DNA from 4 places in the Streptomyces sp. NPDC005791 genome. Region 3 is predicted to be linked to each of the others. Evidence: riboswitches for the same ligand, from Rfam matches in the RefSeq annotation. Region 3 holds a riboswitch; each other region holds the start of a gene.

Region 1 (7,179 bases), on a different contig from region 3:
CCTCGATGTGGCAGCTGAAGCCGTACCGCGCGATGAGCCGCCCGACCACGGCGAACCCGGTCTGCGGCGGGTCCCCCAGCTCGGTGAGCAGCACCTCGGAGGGGCCGGACAGCAGCGCCCGGGCCCGCTTCAGCGCGTCGTCGTCCATGCCGATCCCGGCGTCGTCCACCAGGATCAGGGCCCCGCGCCCGGCTGTCTGCTGGACCGTCACCGGCACCTCGGTGTCCGGGTGCGAGTACGCCGTCGCGTTGGCCAGCAGCTCGGCGAGCGCGATCGCGAGGGGTTCGGCGGCCCGGGCGACCAGGGCGAGCCGCTCCTGGCGCAGATGGTTGGCGACCTTGATCCGTTCATACCCCGCGACCCGGGACTGGGCGCCGAGCACGACTTCGACGAGTGAGGACTTCTGCCGGGCGAGGCCCGGCCAGGCGTCGCAGAGCACGGCTGTGGCCTGGGTGCGGCGCAGCGCCAGTTCGTTGCGGAAGTCGAGCTGCAGGATCCGCGGGTCGTCGTACTCGTGCTGGAGTTCCTGCAGCAGGTGCTGCGACTGGTTGAGCAGTGACTGGATCTTGGCGGAGGTGCCGCGCATGGCCGAGCGCGCTGCCGCGTCGACGCGTCCGCGCTCCTCCAGGACCGCCGTGCGCGCGGCCTGGACTGCCTCGGTCAGCAGACGTGCGGCGTCACCGTCTATCTCGGCGGCCTCCCGGAGACCGGGAACGGCCGCGGTCCGGTGGGAGAGTGCGGTCGCCACGGCGGGTATCCGCTTCTGGCCGAGCTGGCGGATCTCCTCGGTGAGGGCGAGGGTGCGGGCCTCGGCCGCCTTGGCCTGACGCTCGAGCAGCTCCATGCGGGCGGAGGCGGCGTACACGTCCCGCGTGGCCTGCTGTGCACGGACGGCCGACCACAGCGCGGCCGCGACGGCGATCAGGGCCACGATCCATGCCACCACGCCGTCACCGCGTCCCTGTTGTCGTCGGGGCCGGTGTGCCGTTCCACGGTGCGCCGTGCGGCGGCACGGGGAGCCCGCAGCCCCGCCTCGGTGGCGACCAGGCGCACGGCCCCTCGCCGAGGTCCACGACGTCCCCACCCCTGTTCGGCATGGGCCGATTATGCCGACCGAGATCCGGCCGCGTGTTCGGACTTGGTTACTGCGCACGCCTCTTGGCGAGAAATCGACCCTCGACCGGACCGCCTGCCGCCCGTAGGCGATCGCCCGTGGCTGTCACAGGTACTCCTCGCGGGGGATCTCCTGCCTGATGTACGGGAATGTCACCCACCGGTTCCCCACCGAACGGTGGATACCCAGACGGGGATGACAGAACCGGATGGGGCCGACTACCCACCGAGCTTGGCTGAGAACCGCCGTCATACCGACCAGAGACAAGCACCCTGTTTGCTTGTTCTTGCTCGATTACCCCGCTTAACATGCAGCATTGAACACGCGGGCATCGATATCACCCAGCCCGACCCCACCAGGTGCGCACAGCAACGGAAGCGGAGCGGACATGTCGCATGTCGAGACCGAGACAGCAGACCAGCCGGAGTGCTGGCGCCGTGCGACGGAGGTCGCCGTCGGCCGGAAGGGCGCGCTGCCCGCCGCCGGTGAGCGCGTCGCCGTCGTCGGCTGCGGGACGTCCTTCTACATGGCGCAGGCGTACGCCTCACTCCGTGAGGCCTCCGGCCAGGGCGAGACGGACGCGTACGCGGCCTCGGAGTTCCCGTTCGGGCGGGCGTACGACCGGGTCGTCGCTCTGACGCGTTCGGGTACGACGACCGAGGTGCTCGGTCTGCTGAACCGGCTGCGGGGTGCCACCCGGACGGTCGCCGTGACCGCCGATCCGCACACCCCCGTGATGGCCGCCGCCGACGACGTGGTCGTCCTCGACTTCGCCGACGAACGGTCCGTGGTCCAGACGAGGTTCGCGACCACCGCGCTGACCCTGCTCCGCGCCCACCTCGGGCTGCACACCGAGGACGTCGTACGGGACGCGGAGACCGCCCTGGCGGAGCCGCTGCCCGAAGGGCTCCTGGACTGCACCCAGTTCAGCTTCCTGGGGCGCGGCTGGACGGTCGGGCTCGCCAACGAGGCGGCGCTCAAGATGAAGGAGGCGTCCCTGTCCTGGACCGAGTCGTACCCGGCGATGGAATACCGCCACGGCCCCATCAGCATCGCCACGGCCGGTACCGCGACCTGGATGTTCGGCGCCGCCCCGGACGGGCTACGGGAACAGGTGCAGGCGACCGGGGCACGCTGGGTGGAGAGCGGCCTGGACCCGCTTGCGGACCTGGTCCGGGTCCAACGGCTGGCGATCGCCCGCGCGGCCGCCCGCGGCCTCGATCCCGACCTTCCGCGCCATCTGACCCGCTCCGTGGTCCTCGACACCGCAGCGGGGTCCTGAAACCGTCAGGGCATGCCGCGTACCGGGCCGACGTCCAGCCCGGTAGGCGGCCCTGGCTGCGGACGCGCGTCAGGCCTCTTCGAAGTACGCGTCCAGCGCCTCGTCGAGCTCCGCCGTCCACGTCTTCAGGTCACCGCGGGCGCCGGCCTCGACCTCCGCGTTGAACCACCGGCGGCTCGACAGGTGGACGGTCACGGTGAACCGGCGCCCGAAGCGGCCGGTCCTGACCTCGACCGCGCCGATCTCGGCCCAGTCGAACTCCGCTTCCTGGTCGTCGAGCCTGAAGCGGACGCCCTCGGCGTCCACCCTGATGGACCCGCGCCGGTCGCTGACCTCGAAGACGGGGCCGTCCCCGCCGTCGGGAGCCGCGTCGGCATCCGGGACGGCGTCGGCGTCCGGGACGGCGTCGGCAGCGGCCTCGGACGCTTCCACCGACTCCTCGGCGGCACCCTCGGCGGGCGCGTCCACGGCCTCGTTCTCCGGGCCGCCCTCGGGCTCCGCCTTCTCCGCTTCCGCCTCCGTCCGCGCGGGGGCAGGGGCCGTCAGGCCGGGGATGTACGCCGGGTCTGTCCCCGCGGCGAACTCGGGCTTGGTCTTCGAATCTATGCGCTGCTCCACGGCGGGCAGTATGGACGACGAACCTGTACGAGACCAGTCAGCCGGCTCGGCGCGGCCTGTCGTCGGCGCGTCGGCCGCCGTCACACGGCTGCACGACCTCCCTGTGAACGGCTGACGGGTGGTACGGGTTCCGCCGAACCCGTACCACCCGTCAGTGCTGTCCCTCCGTCACACGCCCGTACGCCGGCGCCTGTGCCCCGGCGAGGACGGTGAGGACTCAGTAGGCCCCGAAGACGTTGTCGATCGAGCCGTACTTGTCCGCGGCGTAGTTGCACGCGGCCGTGATGTTCGCGACCGGGTCGTAGCTGTCCGTCGACGTACCGGGCACGTGGTAGGCCTCGAAGGTCGGGTCGATGACCTGCAGCAGGCCCTTGGACGGGATACCCGCAGCGGCGTTGGAGTCCCAGTTGTTGATGGCCATCGGGTCACCCGCGGACTCGCGGATGATGTTGCGGTGGATGCCGTCGTAGCTGCCGGGGATGCCGTGCTCGGCCATGACGGCCAGCGACTCCTTGATCCAGCCGTCGAGGTCGTCCGTGTACGCGGCCGGTTCGGCGGCGGGAACGGCTTCGGCGGCGGGCGCGCCCTCCGCGGCGACGGTGGTGCTCGTACGCTCCGAGCGGTCGGCGCGGTCAGCGCTCTCCTCGGCACGGTCGGACGAGGCGGAGGTCTTGGTCTCTGCCTTGTCCGCCGACGTGTTGTCGGCCTCGGCGCCGATGGTCAGCTGAAGACCCGGACGAATCAGGTCGGGATTTCCTCCGACGACCTTCTTGTTGTCCTCGTACAGGGCCTTCCAGCCACCACTCACGGAATGTTCGCGGGCGATCTTGGCAAGGGTGTCACCCACGACCACGGAATAGGTGGCGTTCTCCGACTTCTGCGCGGCAATTGCCTTGCCGGACACCGCAGTAGACGTCGCCACCTTTTCGACGGAGGCCGGCTGGGCCGGGGCGGCGAAGGCACCGGTCGCACCGATCACGGGGAGGGCCAGGGCGGCTCCACCCGTGCTCACGGCAATGATGCCGCGGGTCAGCGAACTGGTCCTGAAACGACGGTGCTTACCGTTTTCGGGCATGCTGCATTCCTCTCCGTCGCCTGCGAAGTGAGCTGTCGGGTTCGGGCTGGAGATGCCCGGCCGCACGCGAATGCGACTTCACCCCGAGCCGCTCCGGAAACCGGATCGGCGCTTACCTGGGTCCCCCGCTCCTGCCGTACGAAGAAGTAGTCGGGTCACCGGGCGGCGGCAGGATTCGGCGTTCCGTCCGGAGTGATGGTGACCGTAGGCGAGAAATAGGGAAAGGAACAAGCCTGGCGCAGTGATCACAATTCATTCGCAAGATCAATTCACCGGAATTCATGTAATCCACCCCACATCGCGTCAACCGTTTCCGTTGGCACAGAAGGGAACCGACTCCCGAACCCCCACGTCCGAGGCCCACGAAGTGACCCTGGTCACCGAGTCCGATTCGGGCGATTTGCTCCCGCCCGAAGGGGTCAGGTCGCATGAAATGGCCTTTTATGGATTACGGGATTATTTTCAAAAAGCAGAGCAAATCGGGCATAAGGCTCACGGGAAGGCTGTCTGGCATACCCGGAGCGCCCGCGTGGAACCGATGCAGCCATGACTGACAACCCGTACACCTCGGTCCCCCGGATCACCGTCCTGCCCGTCCAGCCCGGGGATCCGCCCTTCCGCATCGTGGAGATCGACGGCGAGGTGATCGGCAGTGCGACCGCCATGACCGATGTCCTGCTCGCGGCCGCAGCCGCCGGCATTCCGGTCCATGACCTCGACGACCCGGAGGCCGTGCGATGGGTGGGTGGCGGCAAGCTCAGCTGGAAGCCGCGCTGAGCGGCCGTCCGGTCGCGCCGCGGCAGAGAAATGGCCCGCAACAGCCCGTACGGGGCTGCTGCGGGCCGGGGGTCTCGGGTCAGTCCTGGATCAGGATGGCGAGTGCCGGGCAGACGGCAGCGGCCTGCTGGACGTCGTCGGCCCGGTCCGAGGACGGCGTGGGGTCGAGCAGTACGGCGATGCCGTCGTCGTCCTGGTCGAACACATCGCCGGCGGCGACGACGCACTGTCCGGATGCCACGCACTTGTCCTGGTCGAGGATCACCTTCATGAGGACTCCTTGGTCGTCGGTGTCGCTGCGGAGCGGGCGCGGGGGTGAGAAGTCACCAGGCCACGGGCAGTTCGTGGACGCCGTAGACGGACCCGTCGTGCTTGAACGACAAGGCCTCCAGAGGGGCGTCCAGCCGCAGCGTGGGGATGCGCCGGTAGAGGGTGCTGTAGACGACCTGCAGTTCCATGCGCGCCAGCGGCTGGCCGAGACACTGGTGCACTCCGAAACCGAAGGCCACATGGCGCCGGGCGTCGCGCCGTAGGTCGAGCCGGTCGGGGTCGGCGAAGACCTCGGGGTCACGGTTGCCGATGTCGTTGGGCACGATGATCCCCTCGCCCGCCCTGATGACCTCGCCCGCGATCTCGATGTCCTCCAGGGCCACCCGCCGGCGGCCCGTGTGGGTGATGTTGAGGTAGCGCAGCAGCTCCTCGACGGCGCCGGAGACCACCTTGGGGTCCTCGGTGTCCCGCAGGAGGGCGAGCTGGCCGGGATGTTCGAGCAGGGCGAGGGTCCCCAGAGCGATCATGTTCGCCGTGGTCTCGTGTCCGGCGAGCAGCAGAAGGACGCCCATGTCGGCCGCGTCGCGGCGGGACAGTTCCCCTGCCTCGACGCGGGTACCGAGCCCCGACAGGAGGTCGTCCGCGGGCCGGGCGATCTTGTGGCCCACCAGCTCGTCCAGATATCCGAGCAGGTTGCCGTGGGCGGTGGCCCGTTCCTCCGGAGCCGCGCCGCGGCTGATGATGGTGCTGCTGTTCTCCTGGAAGAAGTCGTGGTCGGTGTACGGCACTCCGAGCAGTTCGCAGATGACGAGCGAGGGGACCGGGAGGGCGAACGCCTGGACGAGGTCGGTCCGCGGGGGGCCGGACAGCATGTCGTCGATCAGTCCGTCCACGATCTTCTGGACGGCTGGGCGCATCGCCTCGACCCGCTTGATCGTGAAAGGGGCCGTCACCATCCGCCGTTGGCGGGCGTGTTCGGGGTCGTCCATGAGGATGAAGCTGAAGCCGGCCCCCTTCACCGGCGCCGAACTGGGGTAGCCGGGCCGGCCGATGTCGGCACTGACCCTCGGGTCGGCGAGGAGGGCGCGCTGGTCGGCGTGACGAGTCACCAGCCAGGGGGTGGTCCCGTCCCACAGACTGACTTTCCTGAGCGACCCCTGTTCCTGCTCGGCCTTCAGGGCGGGCGGAGGGTCGAACGGGCAGCCCGCTGCCCGGGCCATCGGGAATTGCGGAGCCGAGGGCGCGGGCGTCTCTTCGGTGCGTACGGTGCTGGTCAACGCATCCTCACTTCGTCGTGCGGTGGGGGGTGACGTGCCGTCGGCCGCTGTCACGGGGCGGACGGTTCGAGGTACGGGACAAGCCCTCCGATCTCCTGGCGGCGCAGCCGCGCCTGCTTGGGCATGTTCCAGCCGAGGACCCCGGTGACCCTGCCGTCACGTTCGTAGCGGACGACGAACCGTCCGCTCGTGGGATCGCCGTCCACGACGGTCACCCCCGCGTCCGGGCCGAGTCGGCCATGGGCCTGGATCCTGGCCTCGAACTGGTCGGTCCAGAAGTAGGGCACGGGAGTGTAGGGCCGGTCGGCGCCGAGGATGTTGTCCGCGACGGCGAGGGCCTGCTCGGTGGCGTTCGTACGGTTCTCCAGGCGCATGGGGGCGTCGAACAGTTCGTGGTGCCAGGCCGCAACGTCCCCCACGGCGTAGATGCCCTCCGCCGCCCGGCACCGGGAGTCGCAGGCGAGGCCGTTGTCGATACGCAGCCCACTGCCCGTCAGCCATCCGGTGGCGGGCGCGCCCCCTATCGCGACGACGACCACATCGGCGGGGAGCACCTCTTCCGTGTCGAGACGGACTCCGGTCACCCGGCCTCGGGCGACGGTCAGTCCACCGACCGCGTGGCCCAGCCGCAGACGCACGCCGTGCCCGGTGTGCAGCGCGGCGAGCAGGTCCGACACCATGGGACCGAACTGGTCCAGCAGCGGCGCCGGCCGGGGCCCGGCCAGGGTGACGTCGAGCCCCATGGAACGTGCGGTGGCGGCGATCT
Region 2 (7,179 bases), on a different contig from region 3:
CTCTCCACCGAGCTACCGGTGTACGCGGCTGCCGGCTGGCTGACCTCCGCCGAGCCTCTCGCGCTGGCCTCGATGCGGGCGCGGGGCGTGGCCCGCGACATGGCCAGGCACTGGAACAGCCACCCGGACCGCGCCCGGGGCCGGGCCGCGGCCCGCGCCGTGGCGGAGTACGAGTCGTTCGCGACCTCGCTGGCCATGCTGCGCCGGAGGGCCCGTCATGACGGCGTGGGGCCGGACTTCGCCGCCCGCGAGCAGGAGTTGTTGCATCACCTCTGGCAGCGCCGGGACATCGCGGGCCCGGCCCTGACGTACGCGGCCCACGCGACGGGCCGGCTGCGCGTCCACCGGCCACCCGCGCCGCCGGGGTTCCCACGGCAGCTCCCTCACGGCGGGCCGCCTCCCCAGCACCTGCCCGCGCCGCACCGGCACTACGGCGGCTACAACCCGTATCTGGAGAACGGCAGGCACCGCGCCCCGCCGGATTAGAAAGCGTCCGGGTCAGGAGCCGTCCAGGCCAGGAGCCCGCCCGGGTCAGGCCGGAGGAGTCCGGGCCCCCGGACGGACCGGCGGCCCTGACGTCGGGGGGTGTCGTCAGGGCCGCCGGGGTTCTGAGGGGATCAGATCGTGAGGCCCTTGCCGCGCAGCCAGCTCATCGGGTCGATGCCCGAGCCGTCCGCGGTGTGGATCTCCAGGTGCAGGTGCGCGCCGGTCACATTGCCCGTCGCGCCGACGCGGCCGATCGTCTCGCCGGTGGTGACCCGCTGTCCGGCGGTCACATCCATCGAGGACTGGTGGCAGTACCAGACCTCGGTGCCGTCGTCGAGCTCCAGGACCGTGCGGTAGCCGTACGAGCCGGAGTAGCCGGCCGACTTCACCGTGCCGCTGTGGACCGCCTTGACCGGGGTGCCGGTCGGAGCCGCGAAGTCCAGCCCGGTGTGGTGCCCGGAGGACCACATCGAACCGGCCTGACCGTAGGTGGAGCTGATGTAGTACGAGGAGGTCGGGACGGCGTAGCTCGCGGCGAGCTTGGCGAGGCGCTCGGCCTCCGCCTTCTTCTTCGCAGCTTCCTCCGCCGCCTTCTTCTTCGCGGCTGCCTCGGCCTCGGCATCGCTCTGCTGCTTCGCCGCCTGGACCGTGGCCGCCTCGATCGCCGCCTGCTCCTCAGCGGCCTTGGCCTGGGCGTCGGCGCCGGCCTGCTGCTGCTCGGCCTGCTGGAGGATGCGGGCCCGCAGCGCTTCGCCGGCGTCGGTGGTGCCCTGCTGGGCCTCGGCGGCGGTGATGCCCGCGGTGGTGAGCGGGGAGGACGCGGCGACCGTCTCGTGCTCCGAGTCGGAGCCGTCGGACATGAACGCGCCCACGCCGGGCAGGGACTTGGCGTCGGGGAGATTGTCCGCGATGGAATCGGGAAGAGAGATGGAGACCGGCGGCTTGCTCTGAGCGGTGGCCATGCCACCCGCTCCCACGGCCGCGATGACGCCGACGCCGAGGACGGTGGAGCTACGGGCGAGACCGCGCTGCTTGGCTACGCGATGCCGGCCGCGCACGGGGCGGATGGACTCCTCGGTGGGGTTCCATTCCTCCCACGTCCTGTCCTCGTCACCGAGGCTGCCGGTCCTGAAGGATGACGGTGCCTCGGGGGCAGGCTGATTGGACGCCACGTGGGCGCTCTCCTTTCCTTCCTTCTCGCCTACCGGGTTAGCTGACGGGTTCGGAGCAGGAAGGTCTCCTACGGGCCCCTTCGTCTCTCACGAGACACAGGTGTCCGATTCACCCCATGTAGGTGGTTCCCCGGTTCCCTTGCGGAATTCGGCGCTGCGCACGGTGCCGCCTCTTGCGACGGCAGGTACAACCGCGCTGCGTTATCGAACGTTAATAGACACCCGGGTCCGAATCCAAGCTGTTCCTACAGATCGTTCGTCACTCCGGCCAGGACTTTCAGGGGCCAACCGGGCGCAAACGGGCGACTTCAGTGACCTTTGACCGACCAGCACTTTCTGACGGTGCGTCAAATGTTATGCGGAGCGGGGTCCTTCGACTACCGACGGTCGCGACGGTCATTCACCGTCCCGTCGCACGATCTTCACGGTCGTCCGCCGCTCCTGCTGGCCGCGCGCGGGACGTCCCACCGCCAGGAGCGCCAGGTCGTCCGTCGACCGGCCGCCGGTGTGCAGCCGTACGTCGTCGGTGAGCGCGGACAGCAGTTCCTCGGGCCCCGGGAACAGCCGGCCGCGCAGCCGGGCCGCCGGATCGTAGAAGACACCGTTCGCGTCCCGCGCCTCGGAAAGCCCGTCGGTGAACGCCAGGAACATCGCACCGGCCGGCAGCGTCCACTCGTCCGACCGGTCCGGCCACACGTCCAGCCCCATGCCGAGCGGCATCGCGGGCGCGGTCGGCGACAGTACGTCCAGCGCCCCGTCCGCGTGCAGCACGAGCGGCTCGGGGTGACCGCGGTTGACGACCCGCATCGTGTCCGAACCGGCCGGGATCTCCGCGAGGACGGCGGTGACGAACCCTTCCATGGAGTCGAGCCCGCCCCGCCGGGAGCCCTCACGGGCCAGCGCCCGCTCCAGCCGCTGGACCACCCCCTCCAGCGACAACTCCTGTTCCGCGGCCTCCCGGAACGCCCCGATCACGACGGCCACCGCCGCCACGGCGTCCAGCCCCTTGCCCCGTACGTCCCCGAGGACCAGGCGCACCCCGTACGGGGTGTTCGCGACGGCGTACAGGTCACCGCCGACGAACTCGTCCGCCTGCGCAGGCTCGTACCTCGCCGCGACCAGCAGCCCCCCGATCCGGTCCTCGGGCGTCGGGAGCACCGCGCGCATCGCCGTCTCCGCGATGACCCTGGCCGAGGCCAGCTGCTCGTTCCCGCGGCGCACGACGCGGTTGATGACGAGGGAGAGCGCGGCGACGGTGAACAGGGTCAGCAGATCGGTGGCCGGCACGACCTCGGCGAGCGTGCCGTCCGAGACCCGGATGGCGAGCACGACGAGGATCGAGACCACTCCCACCCGCACCGTCCCGGCCGGCGAGAAGAACGGCGCGGCGATCAGCGGGGCGGCCGCGAAGAACGGGACGGCCGTGACCGCGGGCGGCGTCACGAGGTCGAAGACCAACCCGGCGCAGATCATCAGGGCGGGCAGCGCGCGCACGAACCGCCGGGAACGAGCGTTCCCCACAGCGCCCCCTCGCCGTCCGTCCCGCTTCCCCACCTGTGCACTCCTGCCCGGTCCACCCACGGCTGCGGACGGTACCGCGCCCCGTCCAGGCTGATCGGAGCCGCGCCGAGCGGCGACTCGTCATCGGCCAAAGGGAGGAGTGCGCCGGAGCGCCACCCACCGGGGGTCAGCCGGAGAGCCGGTGCTGCGCGTGGATCGTCTGTGCATCCCGTACGAAGACGGCTGTTCCGTCTCCGTACCGATGGTAGTTCCTTCCCGGCATATGACAGTGGCCCGGATCCTCGAAAGGATCCGGGCCACTGTCTTCAGTAGCGGGGACAGGATTTGAACCTGCGACCTCTGGGTTATGAGCCCAGCGAGCTACCGAGCTGCTCCACCCCGCGCCGTTGTGATTGCAACTCTACGGCATCCAGGAGGGTGCTCCGACCACTTACGGCGCCCGCCCCTCTCCGCCCCCTCCCGGCCGGGGAACCTCCCGGCCCGACTCGATGCGACAACAAGGGGCGTGTGCCAGGGAGTTGCCCGGCACAGTGACGCGCCCAGGGGTGTTCGCGCACCCTCCGATCCTGCTCGTGGTGCGTCTGCGCAGGGGCACGACGGAGCCCGCCGCCGCGCCTCCGGGCGGACGTCCCGGCCGCACCGCTGGGATGACCCCACCGGGCCGGGCGCCCGCGATTGCGCGGCATCCGGAGCGGCGGGAGGCTGGGATCACAAGCCTTTCGGTGTTCGGTCCCGTCTGCGCGGCATCTCCGGGTGCCCGTGCCGCTCCAGCAGCCTCACCCGATGCGACGGTGGCAGGGGAGGCCGGGCGCATGCGCGTCAGGAGACGGTCATGGACGGCGCCCTGCTCGAAACGATGCGAACCACTCTGCGCGGCCCGGTCATCGGCCCGGATGATCAGGAGTACGCCCAGGCACGTACGGTCTACAACGCCATGATCGACAAGAGGCCGGCGGCCGTGGTCGAGTGCCGCGACACGGCGGACGTCATGGCGGCCGTCGATTTCGTCCGCGAACACGGCCTGGTCGTGGCCGTCCGGGGCGGCGGGCACAGCGGTCCCGGCCTCGGCCTCTGTGACGACGCCGTCACGATCGACCTGTCCCCCATGCGTGGCGTGCGGGTCGACCCCGCCACCCAGACCGCCCAGGCCGACGGCGGGGCGACGCTGGGTGACTTCGACCACGCGACCCACGCGTTCGGTCTCGCCACCCCGGCAGGAATCATGTCCACGACAGGCATCGGCGGTCTCACCCTCGGCGGCGGGCACGGCTACCTCACACGCAAGTACGGCCTCTCGTCGGACAACCTGGTCTCCGCGGACGTGGTCCTGGCCGACGGCAGCTTCGTCGCCGCGAACCCGAGCGAGCACCCCGACCTGTTCTGGGCGCTGCGCGGGGGCGGCGGGAACTTCGGCATCGTCACCTCGTTCGACTTCGAGCTGCACCCCGTGGACACGGTGGGGGTCGCCATCACCGTATGGCCCCTGGAACTCTTCCACGACGTCATGCGCTGGTACCGCGACTTCCTGCCGCAGGCACCGGACGATCTGTACGGCTTCTTCGCCTCGCTGACCGTCCCGCCCGGTCCGCCCTTCCCCGAGGAGATCCACGGGCGGAAGATGTGCGGGGTCATCTGGTCCTCGACGGCGGACCCCGAAGCCCTGGGCGAGACCCTCTCCGTGGTGAACGAACCGGGTCCGCCCGCCTTCCACTTCACCGCGCCGATGCCCTACCCGGCCCAGCAGTCCATGTTCGACGCCCTCATGCCGGCCGGTCTCCAGTGGTACTGGCGCGGAGACTTCTTCGACCGGATCTCGGACGACGCCGTCGACGTACACGCCTCCTTCGCGGAGAAGCTCCCCACCGGCCTGTCGACCATGCACCTGTACCCGGTCGACGGGGCCGCGGGCCGGGTCGGCCCCGACGACACCGCCTGGGCCTACCGCGACGCGCTGTGGTCCGGCGTCATCGCCGGCATCGACCCCGACCCCGCCAACGCGGCGGCACTGCGCGAGTGGGCCGTCGGATACTGGGAAGCGCTGCACCCGCACTCCATGGGCGGCGGCTACGTCAACTTCCTGGGCGCCGGCGAGTCCCAGGACCGGGTCCGGGCCACCTACCGCGGCCATTACGACCGGCTCGCGGAGGCCAAGCGGGCCTACGATCCGCACAACCTCTTCCACGCAAACCAGAACATCGAGCCCGCACCGCCGCACTGACCGTCACCCCGGGTGCGCAATACCGGGGGAAAGCCGTGCTGGGAGGGTTACAGTCTGCATGCACCGCATGATGATTCCGGACGCCCCCGGAGCGGCGCGGCACCGGCAGCGGCACCTCGTCGCCCTACCGGTCGGGACCAGTCCGGTATCTACCGCAGCGGCTCGGTCGCGGGGCACACCACTCACCTACGTACAGGACACCAGAGATGACCGACATGCCTGCCCGCACGATCCAGCGGCACTCCGACAGCGCGTCCGCGACGGCGGCCCCCGACGAGGGCTCCACGGCCCCGCGGCCCACGCCGCAGTACGCGAACCTGTTCATCGAGCCCGACCTTCCGCCGGTCCCCGACGAACACGAATGACCGGGCGGGAGGGGCCGCGCACCGGCCCGAGCGACCGGGCTCCGGTGAACGGCTTCCAGTGACCGGTCCGGCCGCACGGTCGTTGGGTGACCATGCGCATCCGTATCGGCGTGGTCGTCCTCGCAGTGGTCCTGCTGATCGCCGCGTTCCTTGCGAACATCCCGTCCCGTGCCGAGACCGAGGCGGCCTGCCGGAAGGCCCTCGACAACATGTCGACGTGGACCAACCGGCCGGACATCTGTCTGGACGTGTCCGCGGAGACCTACCGGACGTTCCTCCTGATGTACGCGTTGCGGGAAGAGGGCCTGGACTGACAGCGCCCACCGGACGCGAGCCGGGCCGGCGCAGGTGACCGGGCGGTGGCGCCTCAGCCCTGCTGCTCCTTCCATTCCGCCTGGGCTTCGTCGAGGTCCTCGGCGAGCGTGTTCAGGAAGTCCTCGGCGCTCGTCCTGCCGAGCAACACCTTCTGGAAGCCCGATTCGCTGTCGGCCTTGGACAGGGTGTTCCAGTCCGGCAGGTAGTAGGGCAGCTGGACGATCTTGGTGTCCCCGGAGAACAGCGCCTCGGCACCGAGTTGGGTGGTCTCGGCCTCGGCGAGCCAGGGATCCTCGGCGGCTTCCTTGTTGGCCGGGATCAGGCCTGCGGACTCACTGAATTTGGAGTTCGAGGCGTGGGACGCGGCGAACTCGATGAACTTCCAGGCCGCGGCCTTGTTCTCGGACGACTTGAGAAGGCCGAGGCCGGAGACCGGGTTGGAGACCATCACCCGGGTGCCGTCGGCACGTACGGGCTGGGGGATACCGCGGAACTTGTCGACGCCGAGTGCGCTCACATGGTCCTGGTAGGAGCCCAGGTTGTGGTTGAGCATCGCGATGCTGCCGGAGTCGAACTGGGCGACCATCTTCGTGAAGTCGTTGTTGAGATCGGCTTCCGGGGTGGCCTTCTTGTACAGGCCGACGTACTTCTCCAGCGCCGCGACGTTCTTCGGGTCGTTGACCGTGGTCCTCGTACCGGATTCGTCCCAGAAGGATTCGATGCCCGACTGCCCGTACATCGCGTCCAGCGCCTGGGCGATGGAGCCCGGGCCGCCGCGGATCGTGTAGCCGAACTGGTTCTTCCGCTTGTCCGTCAGCTTCGCCGCGGCCTCGTAGAACTCGTCCCAGGTGTCCGGCTCGCCCAGCCCGGCCTTCTCGAACAGGTCGGTGCGGTAGTAGAGGACGCCGTTGGTGGCGGAGATCGGCACCGTGTACATCTCGTCCCGGCCTGCCGCGCTCCGTACGTTCTCGATCATCGCCTCGTTGAGCTTGCCCTTGAGGGAACTCCCCTCGATCCGGTCGTCCAGCGGCTCCAGCGCGTCCTGCGCGGTGATTCCGGCGACCATCGCGGCCCCCACGCCACCGACGTCCGGCAGCCCGCC
Region 3 (7,179 bases):
GCGACACGGTCCGAGCGCGCCGGGGCGCCGGTCTTGATCTGACCACAGTTCACGGCGACGGCGAGGTCGGCGATGGTGACGTCCTCGGTCTCACCGGAGCGGTGGGACATCATGCACTTGAACCCGTTGCGCTGGGCCAGCTCGACGGCGTCCAGCGTCTCGGTCAGCGAACCGATCTGGTTGACCTTGACGAGCAGGGCGTTGGCCGAGCCCTCCTCGATGCCACGGGCGAGGCGCTCGGGGTTGGTGACGAACAGGTCGTCACCGACGATCTGCACCTTGGAGCCGAGCTTGTCGGTGATGACCTTCCAGCCCGCCCAGTCGTCCTCGTACAGCGGGTCCTCGATGGAGACCAGCGGGTACGCGGAGACGAGCTCCTCGTAGTACTCGGTCATCTCGGCGGCCGAGCGGGACTTGCCCTCGAACTCGTAGACGCCGTCCTTGTAGAACTCGGACGCGGCGACGTCGAGCGCGAGCGCGATGTCACGGCCCGGGACGTAGCCGGCCTCCTTGACGGCCTCGATGATGAGGTCGAGGGCGGCACGGTTGGACTCGAGGTTCGGGGCGAAGCCGCCCTCGTCACCGAGACCGGTGGACAGGCCCTTGGTCTTCAGGACCTTCTTCAGCGTGTGGTAGATCTCCGCGCCCCAGCGAAGGGCTTCGGAGAAGGACTCGGCGCCGATCGGCGCGATCATGAACTCCTGGATGTCCACGTTGGAGTCGGCGTGCGAGCCGCCGTTCAGGATGTTCATCATCGGCACGGGCAGCAGGTGCGCGTTCGGGCCGCCGAGGTAGCGGAACAGCGGGAGGTCGGAGGCCTCTGACGCGGCGTGCGCCACGGCCAGCGAGACACCGAGGATGGCGTTGGCGCCGAGCGAGCCCTTGTTCTCGGTCGCGTCCAGGTCGAACATCGCCTGGTCGATGAGGCGCTGCTCGGTGGCGTCGTAACCGACGAGCTCCGGGCCGATCTGCTCGATCACGGCGAGGACGGCCTTCTCGACGCCCTTGCCCTGGTAACGGTTGGGGTCACCGTCGCGAAGCTCGATGGCCTCGAACGCTCCGGTGGAGGCTCCGGAGGGAACAGCAGCACGTCCCGTGCTGCCGTCGTCGAGGCCGACCTCGACCTCGACCGTGGGGTTCCCCCGGGAGTCGAGGATTTCCCTGGCTACGACGACGTCGATGGACGGCACGAGGCATCTCCTTCTGGGATCTGACACTGGTTGTGCAGGGTTACTGTGGCCTTGCGCCACGAGCCTAACCGGCTCGGCCCGCTCCGTCGGCCGTCCGCCCGTCCCCTGGGACGAAAAAGGACCCAAGGACCTGCATTACGGGCAAAGCCCCGAAATTCTACTGGTAAGTAACCACAAGAACTGAACGCTCCCCCTCACGTCGGACCTCCGGCCGGAGCCGTGTCCGCACCCGTGACGGGGGCCGGAAACGGCGCCGGCCCGGCACGCGGGGGCGGCGCGCCGGGCCGGGCCTCCGGGGCAGGAGGGGGCCCCGGGCTCCTGACGGTTACTTCAGGTGGAGCTGCTGACCCGGGAAGATCAGGTCGGCGTCGTCGACGATGTCGTCGTTCAGCTCGAAGAGCTTCTCCCAGCCGCCCTTGACCTTCTTCGCGTCGGCGATCTTGCCGAGGGTGTCGCCGGCCTTCACCTCGTACTCGCCGTCGCCCTTCTCGACCTTCTGGCCGGTCGGGGTGGTGACGGTCTTCGCGGGGGCCTCACGCTTCTCGCTGCGCGTGGTCGGCTGCTCGGCCTTGCGCTCCGGCGCGGCCTGAGGGGCCGTGTCGCCGTTCTTCTCGGAGCCGGTGTCGACACCCGGGTCGACACCGTCGTTCGTCAGACCGCCGGCACCGGCGCAGGCCCAGGCACCCGGGCCCTGCAGGTCGAGGAGCTTCTCGGCGGCGGCTATCTGCTGACCCTTGGTGGCCAGGTCGGCGCGGGCGGCGTACTGGGTGCCGCCGGCCGCTGCCCAGCTGGACTGCGAGAACTGCAGGCCACCGTAGTAGCCGTTGCCGGTGTTGATGGACCAGTTGCCACCGGACTCGCACTGGGCGACGGCGTCCCAGGTGTCGACGGAGGCGGCAGAGGCGCCGGTCGCACCCATGAGCGGTACGGCGACGGCGGCACCGGTGACACCGGCCAGGGTCGCGATGCGGACGGCCTTGGACGGGCGACGGTGCTTGCCCTTGCTGGAAAGCAGCATGGTTCTCCTCACCGACGCCTACGAGGTGAGCTGTCGGGTTCGGGCCTGTGAGTTGCCCGGTCACCCGCTCCCGCGGACGACTTCACCCCTAGCCGCGCCCGCCCGTCTTCCGACGGCCGGGTCCGGCGCCTACCTGGGTCCCCCGCTCCTGCCTACGGCGCTTTACGCGTCGGTCCCCTTCGGCCGACGGCAGGATTCGGCGTGACGGTCGAAGGTGCCCGCGGTGCGAGCGGCTCCGACCGTAGACACACGCAACCCCCACATTCAAAGATGGACATAACGACCAATCAGCACGTACCGGCCCGGCAGGTCGCGTCGTTTTCGCAGGTCGGAGCCAATATGGACGGATCGGACGGACGGGACGCGCCAGTTGAAGCAAAGAGACCCATGTCTCACTTACGCATAAGTGGACATAGGCCTCTGAACTGCCCCTGTTTCGGGAGCATTTTCGCGCTTCTGCTCAGTCGGTGGCGGTGGTCTCCGCCGGTTCGCTTTGTGCGCCCGCCCCGGTGAGACCGAGGTCCAGGTTCTGGCCGGGAAGGATCAGGTCCGGGTCGGAGCCCAGCTCGTCCTTGTTCGCCTCGTAGAGCGCGGACCAGCCGCCGGAGAGCTCCTGCTCGTCGGCGATCGCCCAGAGGTTGTCGCCCTCGCGGACGGTGTACGTGGTCCCTTCGACGCCCTGACGCGCCCCGGAGTCGCCACGCGAGGCGTGCCGTCCGGCGTCCCGCCCGTCGCCCGAACCGGCTTCGGCGCTCGCCTCGGGGGCCGGGACTCCGCGGTGCTTCCCACCCGTCGTTCCGTCACCCTTCGACGCACCGGGCGTCTCGGGGGACGGGCCGGCGGACGGCGAGGTGCCGGCCACGTCGTCCCGGCCCGCCGTGCCGCCGGCCGTGCTGTCGTCCACGCCGCCCTCGGAGTCGTCCGTCGCGTCGTCGGAGCCGTCGGCGTTCCGGGCGTCCTCGGTGCCGGTCGAGTCCTCGTCCGTGTCCGCCTTCTCGTCCGCCGGGTCCGACGCCTCGGGCGAGGGGGTCCCGGACGGGGTCACGGTGTCCGAGGGCTCGGCGGACGGCTCGTCGCCCGGGTCGACACCGGGCAGCCCCTCGTCCAGGGCGAGCCCGGAGATCACCGAGCAGCTGGCCCACGCCTGGGGGCCCTTGTCGTCCAGCACCTTCTCCGCGACAGCTATCTGCTGCGAGCGGCTCGCGAGGTCGGGACGGGGCGCGTAGTCCGTGCCGTCGTAGTCCGACCACGTGTCCTGCGAGAGCTGCAGGCCGCCGTAGTAGCCGTTGCCGAGGTCGGCACTCCACATGCCGCCGCTCTCGCACTCGGCGACCCGGTCCCAGGTCGACGCGTCTGCGGCTTGTGCGCTGCCGGCGCCGAGCAGCGGGATGGCGATGGCCGATCCCGTGACGCCGGCGGCGACGACGATGGCGGGTGCCTGGCGGGGGCGACGGTGTCTGCCGGTCGCGGAGCCCATGGGATTGCCTTCCGTGTGACTGACATGTGACGGGTGAGTCGAACGGTGAACCTAGCCCCACTCGAACGTGTGTCACAAGTCGATGCAGCGGAGATCACGTGAAAGTCACGGAGTTGACAGGCTGTCACCTCTTTCGGCCGGATGCCCTGGACCGAACTCGACGGGAAGCGTGCGCAGTCCCCGCATGATGAGCCCTCCGCGCCAGCGCAAATCGGCAGGTTCCGCAGCAAGCCGCAGGTCGGGGAGGCGTCGCAGCAGAGTTGCCAGCGCCACCCGCCCCTCCAGCCGTGCCAGCGGCGCCCCCAGGCAGTAGTGGATGCCGTGTCCGTATCCGAGGTGCTGATTGTCACTCCGTGCAAGGTCCAGGGTGTCCGCATCCTGGAATCGCTCCGGGTCCCGGTCGGCGGCGGCCAGCACCACGAGAACGGGGTCTCCTGCCGCGATGTCCTGGCCCCCCAGCGTCACGGATTCGGTGGCGTACCGCCACGTCGCGAGCTCCACCGGCCCGTCGTAGCGCAGCAGCTCCTCGAGACCCGTGTCGAGCAGTTCCGTCTCCCCCGCGGCCAGTGAACGCTCCAGGCGCGCACGCTGGGACGGATTGCGCAACAGGGCGTAGGTGCCGTTGCCGATGAGGTTCACGGTCGTCTCGAAACCCGCGAACAGGAGGATGAAGGCCATGGCAGCGGCCTCGTTCTCGCTGAGGTGCTCGCCGTGGTCGCTCGCCCGGATCAGCCCGGAGATCAGGTCGTCGCCGGGATTCTCCCTCTTGCGGTGGATGAGTTCGGCGAGGTAGCCGCGCATCTTCTTGACCGACCTGGCCACCCCGCCCCGCGGCCCACCGCCGTGCCGGATCATCATGCCCGCCCAGTCTCGGAAGTCGTCCTGGTCCTCGCGCGGCACTCCCAGCAGATCGCAGATGGCGTAGATGGGGAGCGGGAAGGCGAAGTCATGGATGAGGTCCGCGTTCCCCTTCTCGACGAAGTCGTCGATGAGGCGGTCCGTCAGTTCCTGGACCCGAGGCGCGAACTCCGCGACCCTGCGCGGGGTGAACGCCTTGGACACGAGACGGCGCAGCCGGGTGTGGTCCGGGGGGTCGATGTTCAGCAGGTGCGTCATCAGCTCGGCCTTGCGCTCCCCCGGGATGCCCGTCTTGCCCTTGGCGTTCGCGGAACCCGCGTGATGGGCCGGGTTCTTGGAGAGCCGGGTGTCGGCGAGGGCCTGCCTGGCATCGGCGTACCGGGTCACCAGCCAGGCCTCGACACCGCTGGGCAGCGCCGTGCGGTGCACGGGGCTGTGCTCGCGGAGCCAGGCATAGGCCGGGTACGGGTCGGTGGCGAACTCCCAGGTGAAGAGTTCGGGCGCTGCGTCGGGCTCGGAGGCCGTCTCGGGGCTGTCGTTCACCCCTCGACGCTATCCGGAGCGGCCCCGGGCCCCCCGAGTCCCTCCGCCGCGCGGATCGCGTCCCGGTAGGCGCGGGCCGCCGCCCGCAGGGCCGCCTCCGGGTCCGTGCCGTCCTGCTCGGCCCGTACGGCGAGGGCGAGGAGCCGGTAGCCGACCCCGTCGCCCTCGGGGAGCGCGGCGTCCAGACCCGCGGCACGGGCCCTGCCGCCGAGCTTGGCCGCCAGCGCCAGACCGGGCTGGCCGAGCGGCACCCCGTCGGTGACCGAGGCCCGCTGCTTCTCGATCGCCTTCGTCCGCAGCCAGTGCGCGCGGACGTCCTCCGGGGTCTCGGCGGTCTCGTCGCCGAACACATGCGGATGCCGGTGGATCAGCTTCTCGACGATCGTGGCGGCGACGTCGTCGATGCCGAACGGCTCGTCCTGGTCCTCCTGCGCGATGCGCGCGTGGAAGACGACCTGGAGCAGTACGTCGCCGAGTTCCTCGCGCAGTTCCTCGCGGTCGCCCTCCTCGATGGCCTCGACCAGTTCGTACGCCTCCTCGATGGCGTACTTCGCGAGGCCCTGGTGCGTCTTCTGCGAGGTCCACGGGCATGCGAGCCTGATCCGGTCCATGACCTGGACCAGATCCAGGAGCCGCGCGCCGGGCAGGTCGTACGAACCGGGCAACAGCTCCAGGTCCGGCATCCGCACCCGGCCGGAACCGCCGAGCCGGGCCAGGCCGTCGGTCAGTGACTGGTCGCCCTCGCCGCCCACGAGCACCACCACGGTCCGGCCGCCCGCACAGTCACCCACCAGTTCCTCGGCCGACGGGTCCGTGTGCTCGACGGCGACGCCGGCCTCCCGCAGGTACGGCAGTTGCGGGTGGTCCCGCTGGGCGCACAGCACCCGGTCGGCGGCGTGCAGTGTCTGCCAGGCGGGCCAGGACAGCAGACCGGGGGCGACCCGGTGGCTGGCGGTGAGCAGGACGATACGGCCGGGATCTTCAGCGTTCACGCCTCCGAACCTACCTCCGGCCGGGCAGGGTCAGGCGCCCGCCTCGGGCTGCCCCTGGACAGCGGTGACCTGGGTGATCCACGGCGCCTTGTAGGTGCTCAGCTGGACCTTCCGGTCGTCCCAGCTGCCGTAGCGGGGGTTGACGTCGATGTGCAGCGCCTTCGACGCCTCGGTGAGCGCCTTCCCCACCGCCTCCTGGCCCGCCGGGGTCTGCAGGTCGACGCCGAGTGCCTGGGCGAGCTTGGGGAGCTGCACCTCCTTGCGCAGGTCCTCCTCGATCTGGCCGGGCGCCACCCAGCGCTGCTCCAGCATCACCGTGCTCAGCTCCTCGTCACCACCGGACTGGGCGGTGGCCGCCGCCCGGACCTGCTGGATCTCCTTGCGACTGACGCTCACCCCGGCGTCCTTCGCGGCCCGGTCCAGGACCCGTCCGAAGATCAGGCCGTGCAGCTTGGCTCGATTCAGCTGCCCGGACTCCTTCACCAGGTCCGCCGACCGTGCCGACGTCCGCTGCGCGCTGCGTACGTCCGACGCCTGTCGCTGGACCGTGGCCACATCGATCCGGTCGCCGCCCACCACCGCCGCGGCGCCCGGGCGGGCCTCGCTTCCGCAGGCGGTCAGGAGCGGCCCCGCGAGGAGCGTGGCGGCGGACAGGGCGAGCGCGGTGGGACGTCGGCGGTGCAAAGGAGCCTCCCGGGGAGAGTTTGTGCATCAGTGCACAAAGCCTTGCGGTGATCGATGTTAGGCAGTGGACGTGATCGGGGCCACTGCTTCGACCAACGATTTCCGGACCGGTCGGTGTGGGGTCGCGGACGCAATCCCTTCGGGTCGCCCCTGCACGGTCGCCCGCCGCCTCACATCGGACCACTCACGTCCCGATGGTGGGTCAGTTGCCGTCGGAGTTCCGTGGGGAGCGGGTGGTGGGGGCCGTAGGCGCGCTCCGTGTCGTACAGCAGGCCCTGCAACTGGCCGCGGCCCGCCGTGTGGTCGCCCACCGCGAGCAGGAGGTGGCCGATGCGGTGGCGGATGTCGAAGGCCCGGCCGGGGCCGGCGGAGGTCGCGTAGCCGTTCTCGTAGGAGGGGAGGACCGCGCGGTACTCG
Region 4 (7,179 bases), on a different contig from region 3:
GGTGTCCACCCGGTCGGCGTACGTGTGTGTGGTCGTGATGTCCCCGTACGTCCCCTCCGAGGTGTTGAGGTTGTGGTTGTACGCGTCGGCGCCCGCCGACCTCAGGCGGTCGGCCTGGCCTTCCGAGAGCAGGCCGAGGCAGGCGCACACCTCGACGCCCTCGTGCTGCTCCTTGATCGCCTCGATCGTCTGCGACACCCGGTCGACGTCACGGTCGGTCGGCCCCCGGCCGCTGGCCACCAGACACACGCGCTTGGCGCCGCCCGCCACCCCTGCGGCGGCGGCCTTCTTCGCCTCGTCCGGTTTCAGCCAGGTGTACTTGAGGATCTCGGCCTTGGAGCCGAGCCGCTGCGAACAGTAGGAGCAGTCCTCCGGGCAGAGACCGGACTTCAGGTTCACCAGGTAGTTGAGTTTGACGCGCCGGCCGAACCACTGGCGGCGCACCTTTCCGGCCGCGGCCACCACGTCGAGCAGTTCGTCGTCGGAGGTCGCCAGCACGGCGAGCGCTTCGTCACGGGTCGGCAGTTCGCGCCGCAGCCCCTTTTCCACCAGCGTGTTCAGCAGGTCCATGGCCTTGATCCTGACGTACGGCACCGCCATCGGCCAAGGAGGAACCGGACAGTAGAGCCGGTCGATGCTGTGTGTATTGCCACACCCTGGCCTGTTGCGCACCCGGTTAGGGTCTGTGAGCTGCCTACAAAAGGGACCCGCCCATGTCCTACGCCCCGTTCGACTGGATCGACGACGAGGCCCGGCGCCGTGCCGACGCCGGACTCGTCCGGACGCTGCGCCCCCGGCCCGCCGGGACGGAACTGCTGGACCTCGCGAGCAACGACTACCTCGGTCTGAGCCGGCACCCGGAGGTCACCACCGCCGCGGCCGAGGCGGCACGGACATGGGGTGCGGGGGCCACCGGCTCGCGGCTCGTCACCGGATCCACCGCACTGCACGCGGAACTCGAACGCGAACTCGCGGCCTTCTGTGGTTTCGAAGCCGCCCTGGTCTTCTCCTCCGGCTACGCGGCCAACCTCGCCGCCCTCACGGCGCTCACCGGACACGACTCGCTGATCGTGTCCGACGCCGGCAACCACGCCTCGATCGTGGACGGATGCAGGCTCTCCCGGGCCGCCACGGCCGTGGTGCCGCACGCTGACCCCGAAGCGGTGCGCAAGGCACTCCACTCGCACGACGGACGCGCGCTGGCCGTGACCGACTCCGTCTTCTCCGTGGACGGCGACGCGGCCCCGCTGGCCGCCCTCGCCGATGTCTGCCGCGCCGCGGGCGCCGCTCTCCTCGTGGACGACGCACACGGGCTGGGCGTCCTGGGCACGGGCGGACGAGGCGCGCTGGAGGCCGCCGGACTCGCGGGTGGCGAAGGGACCGTCGCCACGCTCACCCTCTCCAAGTCGCTCGGCAGTCAGGGCGGAGCGGTGCTCGGCTCCACCCGGGTCATCAGCCACCTGGTCAACACGGCTCGTACGTTCATCTTCGACACCGGTCTCGCACCGGCCGCCGTCGGTGCGGCTCTTGGCGCCCTGCGTCTGCTGCGCCGCGAACCCGGACGCGCGACCAGGGCGGGGGCCGTCGCCGCGGAACTGCACGGCCGGCTGACGGCGTCCGGGCTGACCGCGGTCCGCCCGGACGCCGCCGTCGTGTCGGTCCGCGCGCCCTCGGCGGAGTCGGCGGTGCGGTGGGCCGCCGACTGCCGCGCGGCAGGGCTCGCCGTGGGGTGTTTCCGGCCGCCCTCGGTGCCGGACGGAATCTCCAGGCTGCGGCTGACCGCCCGGGCGGACCTGGCGCGCGAACAGATCGCCACGGCCGTGCGTACGGTCCTCGCGACGGCGCCCCGGCAGGTCAGCTGACCGGACGACCGTGCAGTCCGGCGACGAACGACGTCCAGGCCGTCGCCGAGAAACGCAGCGGCGGAAGGCCCGTGTCCTTGGAATCCCGAACGGCGAGCTGATCGCCGGGCAGGGGCGCGGTCTCCACGCAGTTGTTCATCCCGGTGCTGCGGCTGCTGCGCCGCCACCTGGGTGCGGGCCGTGCGAGACGGTCGGACATCGTGCCCCCCTCGGGCAGTCTGAAGGTTCCGCCTGATCGCCGCGGCCTAGGGCGGCGATGAGGTCCAGCGATCGCTCCGGCGACAGCGCGTGAGCCTGCATCGTGCGGAAGGCCGAGCTGTACGCCTCGAGGTCTTCTTTCCGCTCCAGATAGAGACTACTCATCAAATGGTCAAGAACGACCACATCCAGATCGGAGATGTTCGGAAAAGAGAAAATAACGAAAGGCCCTGTGAGGCCGATGTAGCTCCCGGTTTCGAACGGCAGCAACTGGAGCGTTACGTGAGGCAGTTGAGCTACCTGCGTCAAATGGTGCAGCTGCTCCTTCATGACGCGGGGCCCGCCGACCCGCCGCCGTAGTACGGCCTCGTCGAGTACGGCGCTGAGCCGCAAGGGCCGGGGTGCGTGGAGGACGCCCTGCCTGGCGAGCCTGACCTCCACCAGGGAATCGAGCTGTGCGACCGGCAGCCCGTCGAGTGAGGTGCGGGTCACCGCTCGCGCGTAGTCGGCGGTCTGCAGCAGCCCGGGAACGACCGAGGTCTCCAGCGTGCGGGCGGCATCGGCCTGGGACTCCAGGCTGATGAAGTCGCGGTACTGCGGCGGGATGAGCCCGCGATAGGCGTGCCACCACCCGCTTCCGCCGCCGCCGGCCGAACCGGCGAGATTCTGCAGCAGCGCGCACAACTGCGGGTCGTCCACGCCGTAGGCGTCCAGCAGCCGGGTCACGTCACCCGGCGTCACTCCGCTCGCCCCGGTCTCGATCCGGCTCACCTTCGACTGATGCCAGCCCAACATCCCGGCGGCGTCCCGGCTCGTGAGTCCCGAGGAGTGACGCAGACCGCGCAGCTCCTCACCGAGCTTGCGACGGCGCACCACAGGGCCGTTCCGCACGGCGCCCACCTTCCGTTGTACGAGGAGCCGCCCCGGCGGGCACGGCTCGGGAGGGGCCAGTGTTGCGCCCGTACGCGGCCCGCGGAGCAGAGTTCACCGGAATGAGCGACAGATATATGCATATCTTGGCCGATCGCCGTCAGTAAGGCCGACATCGGTGGCAGTCTGGCGCGAAGCACAATCCAGGGCTGGCCGTGGGCCGGTCAGGGCGGGAAAGGGACGGCGTCGCCATGGCAGACCATCAGGAAGCAACTGTCACTCTGCCGAGCGATCCGGCCTCGGTCTCCACGGCCCGGACATTTGTGGCCCAGGTGCTCGCGGCATGGGGACTGAGGCAGGACGACGACGCCGCCGACACCATCCGGCTGATCGTCTCGGAACTCGCCACCAATGCCGTCCAGCACACCTTGGGGCAGTCACCCACCTTCACCGTGGACCTCAGACTCGACCGGGACGTGGAGTTCTATCTCGGTGTGACGGACAGCCACCCCCGCCGTCCCCAGCGGCTGCCCGCGGCGGTGCGCCAGGACAACGGACGCGGAATGTTGATCATCCGGGCCCTCACGAAGGAGCACGGCGGCCGGCTCGCAGTCAGCCCCACCCCGGACGGGGGCAAGACCGTGTCGATCGCTCTTCCCTGGCCGGTCCCCGCGCGGAGCTGACGCCGTCGGCCGGCGCACCGCGCGTGGGGCCGCGACCGTCCTCACCCGGTGGAAGCCCGGCCGAAGCCGCTGCGCAGGAGAGCCATCAGCGTCGTCGCCGCCGCGGTGTTCCGCTCCCCCCGGTGCACCACGGAGATCGTCCGCCGGAAAGCGGCGGGTTCCAGACGGCGGACGGCGAGCGGCGTCGGGGACATCGCGGCCACCATCTCCGGCACCACCGCCACGCCGATGCCCGCACTGACCAGGGCGCACACCAGGGCGTAGCCGGGCGACTCGCACACCACGGCGGGGGTGGCTCCCGCCTCGGCCAGCGCACGCTCGACCCCACGCCGCGGTGGATGATCAGGAGCGCTGCTGATCAGCGGACGGCCCGCCAGTTCGGCCACAGGCAGCGGGCCGCTGCCCTCGGACAGCACCTGCCCGAGAGCGGTGACCAGCACCAGCTCCTCGACGAGCAGCGGCTCGGCGGAGACCCCCGCCGGCAGCGGCCCGGCGGCCGCGGGTTCGTACGCATGGGTGAGCGCCAGGTCCACATCACCCGCTGCCACGGCGGCGACCCCGGCGGGCGGCTCGTAGTCCGTGACGGCCAGCTCCACATCGGGGTGGGAGCGCCGGAACGCGGTGAGAACCGGCGGCAGCAGATGGATCCCGGCCGTCACGAACGTGCCGACCCTCAACCGGCCGCCCGACAGCCCTGCGAGCCGTGCCAGCTCGTGCCGTGCCTGGTCCATCTCGTCCAGCACACGCCGGGCCCGCCCCGCCAGCAGCTCACCGGCGGCCGTCAGCCGCGCCCCGCGGTGGTGACGGACGAGGAGGGCGGCTCCGGCCTCCCGCTCGAGCTTCGCCAGCTGCTGCGAGAGCGCGGGCGCGGTGTAACCCAGTCGTGCGGCTGCCCGTGTGATCGAGCCGGCCTCGGCCACAGCCACCAGCGCGGCCAGCCGCGTGGGGTCGTACATTAAGCGTTCCTTTTGCCAGGCCCAGAAGATTGCAAGTACACGTTAAAGGGCCGACGGGGTCAGGGTGGACCCATGGACGCACAACTGATCGCTTTCGTCGCCGTCGCCGCGGGAATGGTGGCGCTTCCCGGCGCAGACTTCACCGTGGTCGTACGCAACGCCCTCGCATCCCGGCGGTCCGGGCTGGCCACCGCGGTGGGGGTCGCCGGAGGGCTCGTGGTGCACACCGCCCTGGCGGTCGCCGGCCTCGCCGCCGTGCTCGTGACGATGCCCGTGCTGTTGCGCACCGTCCAGCTGCTCGGCGGCGCGTACGTCCTCTACCTCGGGCTCAGCGGCCTGTACGCGATGAGGCGACGGGCCACCGCAGGAGGGGCTGACGAGGAGGAGGGCGGGGCGTCCACGGGGCTCGGACGTTCGCTGCGCCAGGGCTTCCTCACCAACGCCCTCAATCCGAAGGCGCCCGTGCTCTTCCTGAGCCTGCTGCCCCAGTTCGTCCCGGCCGGCCAACCGCCGCTGCCGAGGACACTGCTGCTGGCGTCGGTGGTCGTCCTGCTCGCCCTCGTCTGGTTTCCGGCCGTGGCCCTGCTGGTGGACCGCCTGGGCCGGTGGCTGCGCCGGCCGCGTACCGCCCGTGCGATCGAGGGCGGCAGCGGCGCGGCGCTCACCGCGCTGGGACTCGTGCTGGTCACCGGTCCTCTGCTGCACTGAACCGGGCGACGAAGGCCGTCAGCGCACCCTCCCGTACCAGACGTTGCCGGACCAGATCTTCTCCAGCCGGACCACGGCGCCGGTCTTCGGCGAGTGCCAGATCTTCCCGCTGCCGGCGTAGATGCCGACGTGGTAGACGCTGCGGCCCGCGTGGAAGAAGACGAGGTCGCCGCGCTGCCGCTGCGACCTGGAGATATGGCGGGTCTTGTTGTACTGCTGCTGAGCCGTGCGGGGAAGTTTCCTGCCGACCTTCTTGAACGCGTAGAGCGTGAGCCCGGAGCAGTCGAACCGATGGGGGCCCGCGGCGCCCCAGCTGTAAGGGGCGCCCTTCTTCGAGGCCGCGATCTTGAGGGCTTTCGTCGAGTGGGCGGCGGCCTCGGCGTCGTTCACGAAACCGGGGGCCAACATGGTGGTCCCTACGGCGAGTGTCAGGACCGAGGCCGTGCCGGCCCGGGCGAACAGAGAGCGGACATGAACCTGCGCAGTCATGCGCAACCCTTCGTCAGCCGCCTGTGAAGGATGACCTGTCGGGTTCGGGCTGGCGAAGTTGCCCGGCCGCGCGAAGCGGCTTCACCCCGAGGGCTGTCCGGAAATCCGGACGGCCCGTTGTGCTCGGGTCCTCCACTCCTGCCGATCCATTCCTGTCGACCAGGCATCCGGACAGCGGCAGGACTCGGCGTCCGCCCGGACCGCCCCGCCGCGGTGGCGGGGGCTTGTCGTCCCAGGGATCTTTACTCACGCCGTGCCGGATTTCCTCGCTGAAGCAGGCATATGTGAGAGTCCTCACGACTGATCCGATCGGGTGGACGCGGTCGGCCCGGGGCCGCGGCGGCTGCACCGGACCAGCCGTGTACCAGGGGCGGAACGATGTATTCCGTTCAGTGTCCGTGCTCGGTGCGCAAGTTGGGCTGTCCCTCGGTAGGGGGACCTCCTACGCCGATCGAGCGAGGAAAACTCATCGACCTGCCGGGCGTGTCGTGAAAGGGCGTCGGAAACCCCACCGGGAACCCGAGTCGGGCGGCGAAAGCGCTCAACTCGACGGCGCGGGAGGCACGGCGACCCGCCCGGCGCGACGCTCGCCGTCCAGCAGTCGCAGAGCCCTGGCCAGGGTGTCCGCGTGGATCTGTGACTCCCCTCGCTCGTGCATCGATACCAGTGCGTCGCGGAGGGAGACGGCCCGGGACGCGAGGGCCTGAGCCGCCCGGAGCGCTCCGTACGTGTCGGTGCCCCGGGCGGGGTTGATGCGGCCGAGCTGGTCGAGCGCCGCCAGGTAGCAGTCGATGAAGTCGGCCTCGGCGCGGGTCAGTGCGGGCAGTGGTGGGAACTGGGGTGAGGGCATGGGGCGTTCACCTCGCGGGACGCGGTGGATGGGACGGCGTGCGGTTCTCCGTGACGTGGTCCACCAGCCCGAACGCCAGAGCGGCTGGGGCGTCGAGGACGGTGTCCCGTTCGATGGCTGCGCTGATCTCCCGCGTGGAGCGCCCCGTGTGGCGGGCCAGCATGGCCGTGAGCAGCTCGCGCTCGCGCTGCAACTCACAGGCCCGGATCTCGAGATCGGAGGGCTGGCCCTGCACCGGCTCGCCCAGAGCGGGTTGCTGAATGACTACCCGGGCGCCCGGCAGGGCATGTCGGCGTCCGGGTGCGCCGGCCGCGAGCAACACCGCGGCGCCGGCGCCCGCCTGGCCGAGGCAGAAGGTCTCCACCTCGCAGGCGAGGAAGTGCATGGTGTCGTAGACCGCCGTCATGGCGCCGAAGGAGCCCCCGGGCGAGTTGATGTAGAGCGACAGAGGCCGGTCGGGGTCCGCGTGCTCCAGGTACATGAACTGCGCGATCAGGTCGGTCGCGGCCGTGTCGTCGACGGGCGTGCCGAGAAGGACGATGCGCTCGGACAGCAGCTTCGAG

What was found. A riboswitch is a leader RNA that binds a small molecule or an ion and turns the genes downstream of it on or off. The one in region 3 is predicted to bind cyclic di-AMP.
Region 1: it holds a riboswitch for cyclic di-AMP, as region 3 does, so the genes downstream of both, ACFYSH_RS18085 (transglycosylase SLT domain-containing protein) here and ACFYSH_RS15800 (transglycosylase family protein) in region 3, are expected to answer to the same signal.
Region 2: it holds a riboswitch for cyclic di-AMP, as region 3 does, so the genes downstream of both, ACFYSH_RS09545 (M23 family metallopeptidase) here and ACFYSH_RS15800 (transglycosylase family protein) in region 3, are expected to answer to the same signal.
Region 4: it holds a riboswitch for cyclic di-AMP, as region 3 does, so the genes downstream of both, ACFYSH_RS27845 (C40 family peptidase) here and ACFYSH_RS15800 (transglycosylase family protein) in region 3, are expected to answer to the same signal.

The regions. Positions count from the first base shown of each region.
Region 1 is NZ_JBIAIP010000008.1:267,394-274,572, reverse strand. Features, by position in the region: gene ACFYSH_RS18100 (ATP-binding protein) at 1-946, opposite strand, end outside; gene ACFYSH_RS18095 (SIS domain-containing protein) at 1,503-2,396, shown strand; gene ACFYSH_RS18090 (hypothetical protein) at 2,466-3,014, opposite strand; gene ACFYSH_RS18085 (transglycosylase SLT domain-containing protein) at 3,232-4,089, opposite strand; cyclic di-AMP (ydaO/yuaA leader) riboswitch at 4,094-4,280, opposite strand; gene ACFYSH_RS18080 (hypothetical protein) at 4,636-4,866, shown strand; gene ACFYSH_RS18075 (ferredoxin) at 4,946-5,137, opposite strand; gene ACFYSH_RS18070 (cytochrome P450) at 5,190-6,413, opposite strand; gene ACFYSH_RS18065 (NAD(P)/FAD-dependent oxidoreductase) at 6,464-7,179, opposite strand, start outside.
Region 2 is NZ_JBIAIP010000004.1:15,469-22,647, forward strand. Features, by position in the region: gene ACFYSH_RS09540 (PrsW family intramembrane metalloprotease) at 1-486, shown strand, start outside; gene ACFYSH_RS09545 (M23 family metallopeptidase) at 618-1,658, opposite strand; cyclic di-AMP (ydaO/yuaA leader) riboswitch at 1,670-1,822, opposite strand; gene ACFYSH_RS09550 (PP2C family protein-serine/threonine phosphatase) at 2,055-3,212, opposite strand; tRNA gene ACFYSH_RS09555 (tRNA-Met) at 3,489-3,562, opposite strand; gene ACFYSH_RS09560 (FAD-binding oxidoreductase) at 4,012-5,397, shown strand; gene ACFYSH_RS09565 (hypothetical protein) at 5,604-5,762, shown strand; gene ACFYSH_RS09570 (hypothetical protein) at 5,855-6,076, shown strand; gene ACFYSH_RS09575 (ABC transporter substrate-binding protein) at 6,130-7,179, opposite strand, start outside.
Region 3 is NZ_JBIAIP010000007.1:96,331-103,509, forward strand. Features, by position in the region: gene eno (phosphopyruvate hydratase) at 1-1,190, opposite strand, end outside; gene ACFYSH_RS15800 (transglycosylase family protein) at 1,516-2,208, opposite strand; cyclic di-AMP (ydaO/yuaA leader) riboswitch at 2,209-2,378, opposite strand; gene ACFYSH_RS15805 (transglycosylase family protein) at 2,669-3,685, opposite strand; gene ACFYSH_RS15810 (cytochrome P450) at 3,791-5,086, opposite strand; gene ACFYSH_RS15815 (nucleoside triphosphate pyrophosphohydrolase) at 5,083-6,078, opposite strand; gene ACFYSH_RS15820 (SurA N-terminal domain-containing protein) at 6,109-6,762, opposite strand; gene ACFYSH_RS15825 (serine/threonine-protein kinase) at 6,933-7,179, opposite strand, start outside.
Region 4 is NZ_JBIAIP010000016.1:108,938-116,116, forward strand. Features, by position in the region: gene bioB (biotin synthase BioB) at 1-570, opposite strand, end outside; gene ACFYSH_RS27815 (8-amino-7-oxononanoate synthase) at 714-1,862, shown strand; gene ACFYSH_RS27820 (DUF397 domain-containing protein) at 1,855-2,061, opposite strand; gene ACFYSH_RS27825 (helix-turn-helix transcriptional regulator) at 1,998-2,951, opposite strand; gene ACFYSH_RS27830 (ATP-binding protein) at 3,182-3,613, shown strand; gene ACFYSH_RS27835 (LysR family transcriptional regulator) at 3,655-4,569, opposite strand; gene ACFYSH_RS27840 (LysE family translocator) at 4,642-5,277, shown strand; gene ACFYSH_RS27845 (C40 family peptidase) at 5,296-5,766, opposite strand; cyclic di-AMP (ydaO/yuaA leader) riboswitch at 5,770-5,966, opposite strand; gene ACFYSH_RS27850 (hypothetical protein) at 6,308-6,616, opposite strand; gene ACFYSH_RS27855 (ATP-dependent Clp protease proteolytic subunit) at 6,624-7,179, opposite strand, start outside.